Regions from separate parts of the Blautia sp. 210820-DFI.6.14 genome, predicted to be linked through region 2. Evidence: riboswitches for the same ligand, from Rfam matches in the RefSeq annotation. Region 2 holds a riboswitch; the other holds the start of a gene.
The links. Region 2 has a riboswitch for cyclic di-GMP ahead of LI112_RS02150 (ABC transporter substrate-binding protein). Riboswitches for the same ligand answer to the same signal wherever they lie in the genome.

Region 1 (5,811 bases), on a different contig from region 2:
AGCATTGGCAGTCATGGCAACAATAGGCAGTTTTCCCTTTTCACCCGGAAGGCTCCTGATTGCTGCAGTTGCCTCATAACCATTCATGACAGGCATTTGGATATCCATAAAAACAAGATCATACAATCCTTCCGGAGAAGCTTCCACTTTTTCAACTGCGATTTTCCCATTTTCTGCTGTTTCCACTTCTGCCCCTGTCATCTGCAAAATTTCACCAGCAATTTCTCTGTTCAACTCATTATCATCAACCAGCAGAATCCTTTTTCCCGTGTAGTCTGATTCTGACAGTTCATCCAGATAATTTCTTGCTGTTTTTTCTTTTCTTCCTGAAGTAAACTGCCGCAATGTAGCCGTCAGCCTAGAACGGAACAGCGGTTTTGCAATAAAAGCATCTACGCCTGCAGCCTTTGCTTCTTCTTCAATCTCACTGAATTCATAAGATGTCAGTACAATAATGGTAATCTCTTTCCCTATCCGTTTCCGGATCTGTCTGGCTGTTTCTATGCCATCCATGTCCGGCATCTTCCAGTCCAGGATGACAGCAAAGTAATCATTTTTTAGCTCATGACGTGCATAGCAGCGCTCAACAGCTTCTCTGCCAGAGAGAACCCATTCACCTGTAATACCGATTTCTTTCAGTGTAGCAACTGTACTTTCACAGCATGTCTTATCATCATCCACAACCAGAACAGGCAGATTCATCAGATTTCTGTCCTGTTCTTTTTCTTTTTCCTGAAGCTCCAGATAAATGGTTACTGTAATTTTAGTTCCCTTGTGTAAGGTGCTGTCCACTTTAATATTGCCATTCATCAGGTTCACAATATTTCTGCTGATTGCCATTCCCAGACCAGTTCCCTGAACCTTAGTTGTCCGGTGGTCATCTGCACGGCTGAAAGGATCAAACATGATTTTCTGAAATTCCGGTGACATACCGATCCCATTATCCTCAATCGTAAATTCATAGCATCCAAGTTCCGAAAATCCATTTGGCTTTTCCTCTATGGAAAAAGTAATATTCCCACCATCCGGTGTATACTTGATTGCATTACTCATCAGATTCACAAACACCTGCTGGATCCTCAGGCTGTCACCACAGACATCCTCATGTTCAATGTGATTAATGCGTATATCAAAATTGTGTTTATGTTCATCAAGCACCGGTTTTGTTAGTGTAATGAGATTATCCACCAAATCCGGCAGATTGAAATCCTCCTGTGCCAGCGTCATTTTTCCACTTTCAATACGTGCCATATCCAGCACTTCATTGATCAGCCCCAACAGGTGTCGGCTTGATTCTGTAATCTTGCTGAGACATTCAATGACTCTGTCCTGACTCTCAATATTTGCTCCTGCGATTGCCGTCAGACCGACAATGGCATTCATCGGTGTCCGGATATCATGGGACATATTGGAAAGGAATTCTGTTTTCGCACGATTTGCATTTTCTGCGGACCAGTAAGCCTCTTTCAGTGCCTCACGGGATTCAATCTCTGCTTTCTTCTCCTGTGTCACATCCATGGATGCCAGCAATACCTTTTCCAGCTTTCCATTCTTCCATTCCAAGGGAATATAAGAAGCGATTTTATAAGTCTTTTCATCCAGGCTGCAATACTCAAACTTATAAATATCATTTTCACTTTTCAGATTCTTCCGGATATTTTCCGGTGCTGTCAGGATATCCAGAGCATCCAATGGTTCCAGTGTCTTATACTTTTCAAGAACCTGCATCTGGAAATCATGATAGAATCCCAGAGGTTTATATATCATCTGACCATTCAGGTTATAGAATTCATATCTGTCATTTTCCAGATCACAAACAACAAAACGGTCAACCAGCCGCACAATACTCTGGATCAGCAGCTCCATGGAAGCATTGTCCGCTGCCATCTGTAGATGCCGTGCGCTCTCTACCTTTGCCTCCGTGACATCCCGCAGAAAGATCATGGCATATTCTGAATCCTCTATTTCGCCTCGTATGATCACATTGCGGACCCATCGTTCTTCTCCATTCAGAGTGATACGGCACTCTAAAGCCAATTCGGTTTCCAGACCCTTCAGCCTTTGTGCAATATAACCACGGTCGTAAAAAGAGGATACCGCCTTCTTATCTGTCTCCACAACATAGGAATCCACAAAATGCCGAATCAATTCATCCCACGTATAACTCTGTTCAAAGACGGTCATCAGGGACGGTTCAACCTTAAAGGTATCAAAAGTATTCGATTCCAGATTTACATAATACTCGCACAAATCTGCTTTCGTAAAAGCCCGGTGGAAAGCAGCAGATTTTTGTGCCTGCATGATTTCTTTTTTCTCCCCATCAATGTTAATAAAAATCCCGGCAATCCTGCTGGCAGAACCATCCAGACGGCGTATTACTTCTGCCGATGCCCGAAACCACTGGTATTGATTATCCTTCATTCTCATACGATACTCTACCTGGTATTTTATCTGGTTCGTCTTATCCTTAATTGCCGCCTGAAGCTGCACCATTACTCTTTCTTTATCCTGTGGATGCAGAAGATCTGACCAGGATTCCAGTTTATTCGGAAAGTCCAGAGTGTCATGATAGCCAAGCATTTTTCGGAATTCATGACTCCAGTTTGCATTCACAATCTCACTGTTTTCGTCACAGTCAAAATACCAGAAGCCGGAATAGATAGCCTCATTGAGCAGTGCCAGATTTACATGATCCCAGTTGACCTGTACGGACATAACCCAGATCTGTCTGCCCGCCTCATCTGTCGCATCCTCTTTACAAAGCCGTACATTATTCACTGTACCGTCTGCTGCAAGGATCTGTGCTTCCCCTGTTCCGTGAAGCTGCAAAAAACGGTCTCGCTCCAGTATATCTTCCTCGTCATAAAAGAAGTTTCTCAATGAGCCTTTTGTCTGTTCCATGAAAGTATCGAATGTATATCCTGTACTATGCAACAGCAGATTATCCACAGACAAAATAGACAGGTTTTGGTCATAAGATCCTGTCATTATACCTACCCCGCCATTATTTTCCAGTGTTTTCTGTACGGCCTGTGACATGGTCTGTGTCTGTCCCGGTTCATTATCACCTAAAAAATATATTTTGTCTTCATAATTTCCCATTTTGTAAAAATCCTCTCTTCGTCTTATGCCTTCTTCATCCTACTTTTATTTGTATACAGAGAACCTGTCCCTGCCAGTTTTCGTACTCATTTTTGCATACAAAAAAGACACCTGCCAAAATATGTCAGTGCCCCTTCTCGCTTTGCGTCCCTACCTTTCAGCAGGTTTGCCTTTAAATAATTTACATTTTTCCAAAAATAAAATATCATAAAGTTATTTATGCGTCAATAATGTCGGATAAAAAATCTATATTTTTTTATTTGAATTTTTGACATTTCTCTGATAAATCCTTTCAGCCAAAGACAATTCTGGTTTTTTCTTTCCACATACACTGCATCATAGTTTTCTACAAGACCAGTACGGAGTTTTACATTCAATTCTTCTTTGCTATTTTCTTTGTCTTCTCTACATCTTTACGTGCATATCCCATACACGGCATCTCCTTTTTGCATAAAAAAAGCAGCTAACCTATTTTTCCTAGACTAACTGCTCGTGTTTTAGTTCCATATTCAGTTTTATTCTACAAATCCGACAGTGAAATTCGGTCGTATGCGCTATTTTTCTTATCTCCCGGATGTGGTTCCAGTCCGATAATTGTAATATCTTTCTGGTCTGGTCCATAAACCCAGTACATTCTTCATGAATAATACCCTTGCAAAAGCTGCTCATCATTGCAATCACGGATAATTCTTAAATTTATATTTTCCTTTTCCATAACCAGATACTGGTTCAATAATATCTGCCTGTACCAAATTGGAAAGAAGTTTTGAAGCACCTGAACCTTTCAGCTCAAGAATCTCCATAACTGCACTTCTTCCAAACACCTCATCAAAGCCAAACTTTTCAAAGAGTCTATGGATATGAACCGTCGTTTTTACTGAGAAGTCACTACCTTTTTGGGAAAGTACACTTTCAATATCCACTTTTTTGTCTTGAATGTCCACTTTTTCATTCTCAATATCCACTTTTCTATCTCCAATGTCCACTTTTTCTTCATTCAAAAGTCCACTTATATGAAGATTTCGATTATGAAGCTCATTTTTCTCGTTCAAAAGTAGATTTCTGAGAAACGCTTCCAGATACTCTGTTGTTTCGTGAATACCTTTTTGCAGGTTCGTATAGTTTGCACGGACAAGTGCATTTCGGAAATACCACGCATTTTCCGCAAAAATATCATTGGTTGCAGAAAATCCAAGTGTCCTTAGATATTTGATGAAGAACACCGCCGTTGTTCTCGTATTGCCTTCCCCGAAGATATGGATTTGCCATAGCCTTGAAATGAATACCGCCAGATGATGGATAATCTCGTCCATTGACAGTCCTTTATAACTAAAATCCTTCTCCTGCGAAAAAACATATTCAAGTGTGGCTCTCAATTCGGATGCACTACCGTACATAACAGTTGCCCCATCAAGAACCCATTCTTTCTTTGTAATGTTGTAATCTCGAATCTTTCCGGCGTGTTTATAAATCCCCTGAAATAGTTTACGGTGGATAGCAATATACTCATTCGGAGAAAATGAGAACGCTGTTTCAGAAAGAATTTCAACAATACGGGACGAAACCTTATCTGCTTCTTCGGTACGCTCATCATCAGACAAATGCACTGGTCTTTCTTCATAGCAACTATCAATAAGGCTCTGTGCTTCTTTCATTGTGATTTTGCCTTCAAATGTTTCCTGTTTTTTCTCCTCTGTCGCTTCTGCATAGATATCCATAGTGGTCTGAATATCCTTATGCCCCATGATCGACTGGATTATTTTCAAGTTCGTTTCTCTTTCACAAAGCCTTGTACAAAATGTGTGTCTTCCCATCGAAGCCCTAAAGCAAATGCTTGAATATCTGTGTTTCTATGCTTATAGCATTTAAGTCACATTTTATCTAAAATTTCATCCGCATATTTGTCTATATCATCGGGAACACCCTGCTTGAGTATCCCGCATTTCGGGCAACTGAGCATGGTCATCAATTTACGTTCCTTATTCAGAAATTTAGATTGAAATGTCCAAAGTGTAATGCTATCCCATACCCGCCTGGGAGTTACTTTTCCAGCAAACTCTTTACCCATAATCATTGCATGGTTCCAATCGAACCGGCACAAGCTATACCTTTATTAGTTTCCCATTTTGTAATTGCTCGTCCTGATACATTTAGTCTTTCAGCAAGCTGCTCCTGTGAAAAACCTGCCTGCTTTCTGCATTCTTTGATTTTTTCTCCTAAATTCATTTTTGAGTCCTCCTTATTATTTGGTAAACTCATTATAACGATTTTCGAGTTTTTAACAAGAAACCGCCATTTACAATGTGGCTGTCGGTAAATAACGTTTTTTAGAGCTGACAATACCAAACAAAAATATCCTGACAGTTACAGAGCATTCTGGCTCTGCAACTTGTTCAGGATATTTTTACTTTGATAAATACTTTCTATTTTTGGCCGTAAAAAATCCTTGTTTGGATTTTTACGGCCGCATTTTTTTCTAGGCAGTTTTTCCCTCAAATTTTCTCAGTTTTTCGTATAAAAAACGATGATATTTATTTATATTTCTTCCAATGGCATACAGCATGAATTCTTTATATACCTTATCTGATGAGCGGTAATTAAAACGCCGGAAGTTCTCATTTTCCTTGATATCTCCAAAATGTCCTTCCGTCTGAATGGAACGTGTCTGGCGTTTCAGGATTCCCCGTTCGCTCTGGATATTGGCATGGG
Region 2 (5,811 bases):
TCTTAAATTTGTGGGCAGTTTGTTGCTGATGATATAAATATTAGAGAAAATTAATTGAAAGTTAAAAAAAGAAAGTAATAAGTAAACAAAGGCTCAATTGTAAACATGTATTGGGAACGCTATAATGGAAATAAGGACAGGAGGTGCGAACAATGCGTATTGGTGAGCAGATAAAAAACTATCGAAAAACTGAGGGATTAACACAAGAACAGGTGGCAAATTATCTGGGTGTTTCTACTCCTGCGGTAAATAAATGGGAAAAGGGAAATACATATCCGGATATCTCATTACTTCCAGCTTTGGCATGATTATTGAAAATTGATATGAATGAATTGTTTTCGTTTCGTGAAGAATTGACCGAAAAAGAGATTGGACAATTTGTGAATGAACTTTCGGAAGTTTCATTGGACAGTTTTACAGAGGCTTTCGAGATGGCATCTCGTAAAATACAGGAGTATCCTCATTGCGACTTATTAATATATACGATCGCAACCGTTCTGAACGGATCTTTGACTTTGTCAGATCTTAATGGCGAAGAACGAATGGAATATAATACAGCTATTATTGAGTGGCTGGAACGAACAGCAGACAGTCAGGATGAAAGAGTGAGAAATTCAAGTGTTTTTATACTTGCAACAAAATATGTCCAAATGGAGAAATATGAAGAAGCAAATGCCCTTTTGAAAAAAATTCCTGATACTGTAATTGATGCAACGATTATGAAAACAAGTGTATTAGCACATCAGGAAGGAACAGACACTGCTGCGTTATTCCTGGAAGGGAAACTGCTACAGGCAGTTGTCAATATTCAAAGCTACTTGTATAAGTTAATTGAAATGGAAGAAGAAACAGGAAATCATGATAAAGCAGAGAGAATTGCTGAGATTACAGATCACATGATATCGTTGTTTGGACTATGGAATTACGGCAACACAGTGCCATATCTGCTGATTGCTGGATATCGAAAAGATGTAGAAAAATGTGTTCAGTTAATTAAGCAATTATTAAGTGAATCACAGAAGCCTTGGAATATGACACAATCCCCTTTGTATTACAGGTATGAAGATACTGCACAGGGAAAAGCCTTTTCGGGAGTTGGAAAAAATTTTGTTCGTGAATTGTATTCAGAAATTGAAAATAAGAAAGAGTATGAATTCTTGAGAGGGAATAAGGAACTCGAATTAATTTTTGAGGAACACTTGAAATAGGTTGTAAAAATGTATGGAAATAGATATAGTTGAGAAAGAAGAAAATTTTTGACATTTCCACAGATGCGTGCTAATATGATTATAGAAAAAGAGTGCTACCGATAGACGGTTAGTCCGTTTTACTATTTAGAATATCATCAAAGATAACCGCTTAGTTTACCAGACCAGGGCGGTTATTTTTGTGGTTTATGATTATCTTTGCCTAATGTATATCCGATACTAAAGCAGGTTAAGCCGAAGCTCACTACTGCTATGAAGTCAATAATACTCATTGGCTTAGCCCTCCTTTCCAATGGATTCCTTTACAGGTTTCTATGTAATCAGAGGGTCACAGTCCCTCTGGAGAAGGACTAACCGCCTACCGTTATGGTAGCACCCATGTTTCGATTATAACAGTTAAAAATTACCGGTGCAATATAAAGTTGGTAGAGAAGTATCTAGTATCTACAGAAGAAAATCGGTTTGAGTATTCTCCGGTGCCAAAACGGTGCCAAGAAATCAGGCAAATCAAAATAGGTGGTGCAATTCAGCCGTTTTTCACTGTATTTTGGAGAGAAAACCATAAAAAATATGAGGTAAAACGGGATTAAAGTATCGTGAAGGTGGACGTACTGTAGGATCAGGACGTGTTGCTACAATCATCGAGTAATACAATCTGAATATAGATTTGTTATCGTAAGATAACGTTGTGTCCAAACGTAAGATACCCGTAGAACTTCGGTTCTACGGGTTTTTCTGTTGCCTGAAAAAGTTAAATAAATCGGAAAAGATAGGCCGGAGAGAGGAGCTGATTTGTGCTTCAAAATTTTATGTGACAAATGAAACAACCTATGATATTATAAAAACGATATAAACGAAAATGACTTTTGCGGAAACGAAAGTATCTTTATATTTTTTTTATCCGTATACTTCCTATTGCGGATAAAATAACATCTTTATGTGAAAAGCGTGACATTATCGCAGTTTTTTCAGGAAGGTAATTCAGAGAATCTGACAGAAAAACAGAAAGAAGTTCTAGGGATATGGAACGATCTGAGTACAAATGAGCAGGAAACAGTAATGTCAATGCTGCGTGGACTTCGGAAGTAGGAGAACAGTTCGAGTATATGTATCGGCTGTTCTTTTTTTGTTTTTGAACGTTAAAACGGTAATTTTTTTTCTTGTGCATAGTAGAACGTTAAAGTATAATAAAATCAGTTTTTTTGCATAAGTTTAAAAGTTATATCTATAATAAGGAAATCGGAAAACCAGATGAAAGTCTGGGACGCAAAGCTACAGGGCCTGTAAAATGGCAGCCAGTTGCATGAAATGAGGTGCACTGTCTGTCTGACGGTGCTTTTTTACGGTGTTATTTCGCAGATGTAACAATAATGATTTTATCAGGAAAGAATGAGGAAAATAAAAGTATGAAAAAGGCAAAACGTTGTCTGACAGCAGTGGTGTCAGGTGTACTTGTAGCATCTGCTGTCTTGTCTGGATGTGGACAGTCAAAGAAAGAAGTATCTAAAAATGATGATCATCTTACCGTTTATCTGTGGGAAAATCGTTTGATGAAAAATATTGCACCCTATATCCATGAACAGTTTTCTGATCAGGATATTGAATTTATTATTGGTAACAATGATACCGATTTATACAGTTATTTTAAAGAACATGATGAATTACCGGATATCATAACAGTACGTCGATTCTCCGGAACAGATGCACAGGACTTACAGCCTTATCTTATGGATTTTGCTTCTTATGATGTTGTTTCCAAGTATTATTCTTATGCGCTGCAATATTATAAGAATGCGGAGGATGAAATCCAGTGGCTGCCAATCTGTGGTATTCCGCAGACGATCATTGCCAACAAAACACTGTTTGATCAGTATGGAATTAAGATTCCGGAAAATTATGAGGAATATGTACAGGCATGTCAGCAGTTTTATGATAATGGCATAAAACCGTACTCCATGGATCTTGGTGAAGACTGGTCTAATAATGAGATCATCCAGGCGGCGGCAATCGGTGAGTTCACAAGCCTGGATGGTATTGAATGGCGAAACGGTGCAGAGACTGCATCGGATGAAGTAAAGTTTGATGATGCATTATGGAAACGTATTTTTTCAGAAACCAGCCAGTTTCTGAAAGACTCGCACTTTGGTAAAGAAGATATCAATATTGACGTCGATACAGGAATCCAGATGTTTGTCGAGGGAAAATCAGCAATGTTTCATGGACATCCGACGGTTATGCAGCAGCTGCAGAAACAGATGGATGCAGATCTGATCCGTATTCCTTACTTTTCACAGACATCGGATGAATCCTATGTGTACATGACTCCGTCCTTAAACATTGCATTTAACAAAAACCTGGAAAAAGACCGGGAGAAACTGGATACTGCACTGGATGTGCTGGATTGTATGATTTCAGAAGAGGGGCAAAAGCTGATTGCGGATGGAAGCGGTGTTATTTCATTGAATACAGATGTTCCAACCATGATGCAGGATGTGCCTGGACTGGAAGAGGAAATTAATAATAATGCTGTTTATATCCGATATTCCGCTCAAAAATCATTTGATGCAAGTCTTGAGGCTGTTCACGGATTACTGTCAGGGGAAATGGATGAAACACAGGCTTATGATACTTTTCGTAGTGTAATGAATCGTAAAGATCCAGAAGAAAAAGCAACGGTGAATTTTGAAAATGAATATTCCATTTCACTGAACGATAGAAATGGCCGTGATGCAGCATCTTCCATTTTAACTACGATCAGAGAAGAAAATGATGCACAGCTGGCTCTGGCGCCATATTATTATTTCACTTCCTCTATGTACAAAGGAGAATGCACCAGCAGCCGGGTTGGCATGATGACAGCGAAGAGTTCAGATACAGCATTATATGTTGCAAAAATCAATGGTAAACAGGTTTGTGAACTCGTGAAAAATTATCTCGCCGATGCGGATGAGAATTTTTACGTAACCAATAAATACGAATTACCAATTGCATCCGGTATGAAAATGATTGTCAATCAAGAGGAAAGTGGATGTTCGTTAAAGGACTTGACAGTTAATGATAAGAAAATAGACAAAGAAAAGGAATACTCTATTCTTCTTACAGACACCACAATGTCTGTATTGAAAAAAATAAATCCGAAATGTGAGATTGAGCAGCTTAAAGAGACAACATTATCAAGTGCATGGATTGAAGCAATGTCAAAAGGACAGCAGCCGTCAGCACCGGAAGACTATATAGAGGTTGAACAGTAAAAGTGGAGATAGAACAAACGGTAAATAAAAGAAAAAAAATAACAAGGCTGTTGCTTATACTACTTATGATTCTTTTAAGCTTAGGTTGTATCAAGTATCTGATAAGTAAGTCTAAGAAGTATATCAGCGAAAATGGAAAAAGCAGTATGGGAGCTGTTGTTGAACAGATACAGCAGACCTATGATCTTCAGGTGAGTGGATACTACAGCCAGCTGCAGTTGGTTGAGGAATTTTTACTTCATGAGAGGGAGCTGTCTCTTGAAACGGATGTGAACAAAAGTTTCTTTGAAGCATGGGAAAAAGAATCGGAAAGTACCCTTATATTCATTCAGGAGAATGGTCAGGCAATATCAGCACGTGGAACAAAAATGCGGATTGATATGCCAAGTAAACTTCTGCTGGACTTAAAGAATGGATACAATATTGGAAAACTGGTGCGTCTTGATTATGATCAGAAGAAAAAAGACGGTTATCTGGTTGCAATTCCATGTCAGGAATATACGATCAATGGGGAAACTTATACGGCAATTGGAACTGTGTATGATCATTCGAAACTGGATTCCATGTTAAAACTGAAAGGTTATGACGGGAAAGCATATTTGTTCATGCTGGATAATGACGGAAATATTACGTATACGAACCAGAGTGGAGATAAATACCAGCGTAATTATTCTTTGTTAAAACATTTAAAAGGGGAACAGGCCATTACAGAAGAAGAGGCTGATTGGTTCAAAAAGAAGTTTGATAACAGAGAATCCGGAGTTGCCCTTTTGGGAAAACAGAACCCCTATTATCTGGGGTATTGCCCGATAGAAAGCAACAACACCATTTTGGTATGCATTGTGGCAAAGGGAGTTGTTGACAATGTGCTGATGGATTACCAGAAAACGGTGCTGTTTACAACAATACTCATGGCAGGTTTTATACTTTTACTTTTTGCTGGATTATTCTACAGTATTTCCAGACTTAGTCTTGCAGATCAAAAAGCAGAATATGAAAAAAGAAAGAATGAACTTCATTTACAAACAATGAAGGAAATGGAAGTAGTCAATCAAAAACTGAAAAAGGCAAAGAACGTTGCAACAGAGGCTTTACAGACAGCTGAAAATGCAAATAAGGCGAAAACGGATTTCCTGTCTAATATGTCACATGATATTCGCACACCTATGAATGCAATCATTGGTATCACGTCTTTGATCAGACATGATGCAGGTAATAAAGCAAAAGTTATAGAGTATGCAGATAAAATAGATAGTTCATCACAGCATCTGCTAGGAATTATTAATGATGTTCTGGATATGAGTAAGATTGAGGCAGGAAAAACAGTCTTCAAATATTCTGACTTTTCTATT

Region 1: it holds a riboswitch for cyclic di-GMP, as region 2 does, so the genes downstream of both, LI112_RS14870 (response regulator) here and LI112_RS02150 (ABC transporter substrate-binding protein) in region 2, are expected to answer to the same signal.

The regions. Positions count from the first base shown of each region.
Region 1 is NZ_JAJCKS010000027.1:29,784-35,594, forward strand. It holds gene LI112_RS14870 (response regulator) at 1-3,102, opposite strand, end outside; cyclic di-GMP riboswitch class I at 3,223-3,283, opposite strand; gene LI112_RS14875 (Fic family protein) at 3,780-4,916, opposite strand; gene LI112_RS14880 (helix-turn-helix domain-containing protein) at 5,173-5,328, opposite strand; gene LI112_RS14885 (transposase) at 5,579-5,811, opposite strand, start outside.
Region 2 is NZ_JAJCKS010000001.1:487,165-492,975, reverse strand. It holds gene LI112_RS02160 (helix-turn-helix domain-containing protein) at 153-308, shown strand; gene LI112_RS02155 (hypothetical protein) at 543-1,208, shown strand; cyclic di-GMP riboswitch class I at 2,440-2,515, shown strand; gene LI112_RS02150 (ABC transporter substrate-binding protein) at 2,615-4,459, shown strand; gene LI112_RS02145 (ATP-binding protein) at 4,606-5,811, shown strand, end outside.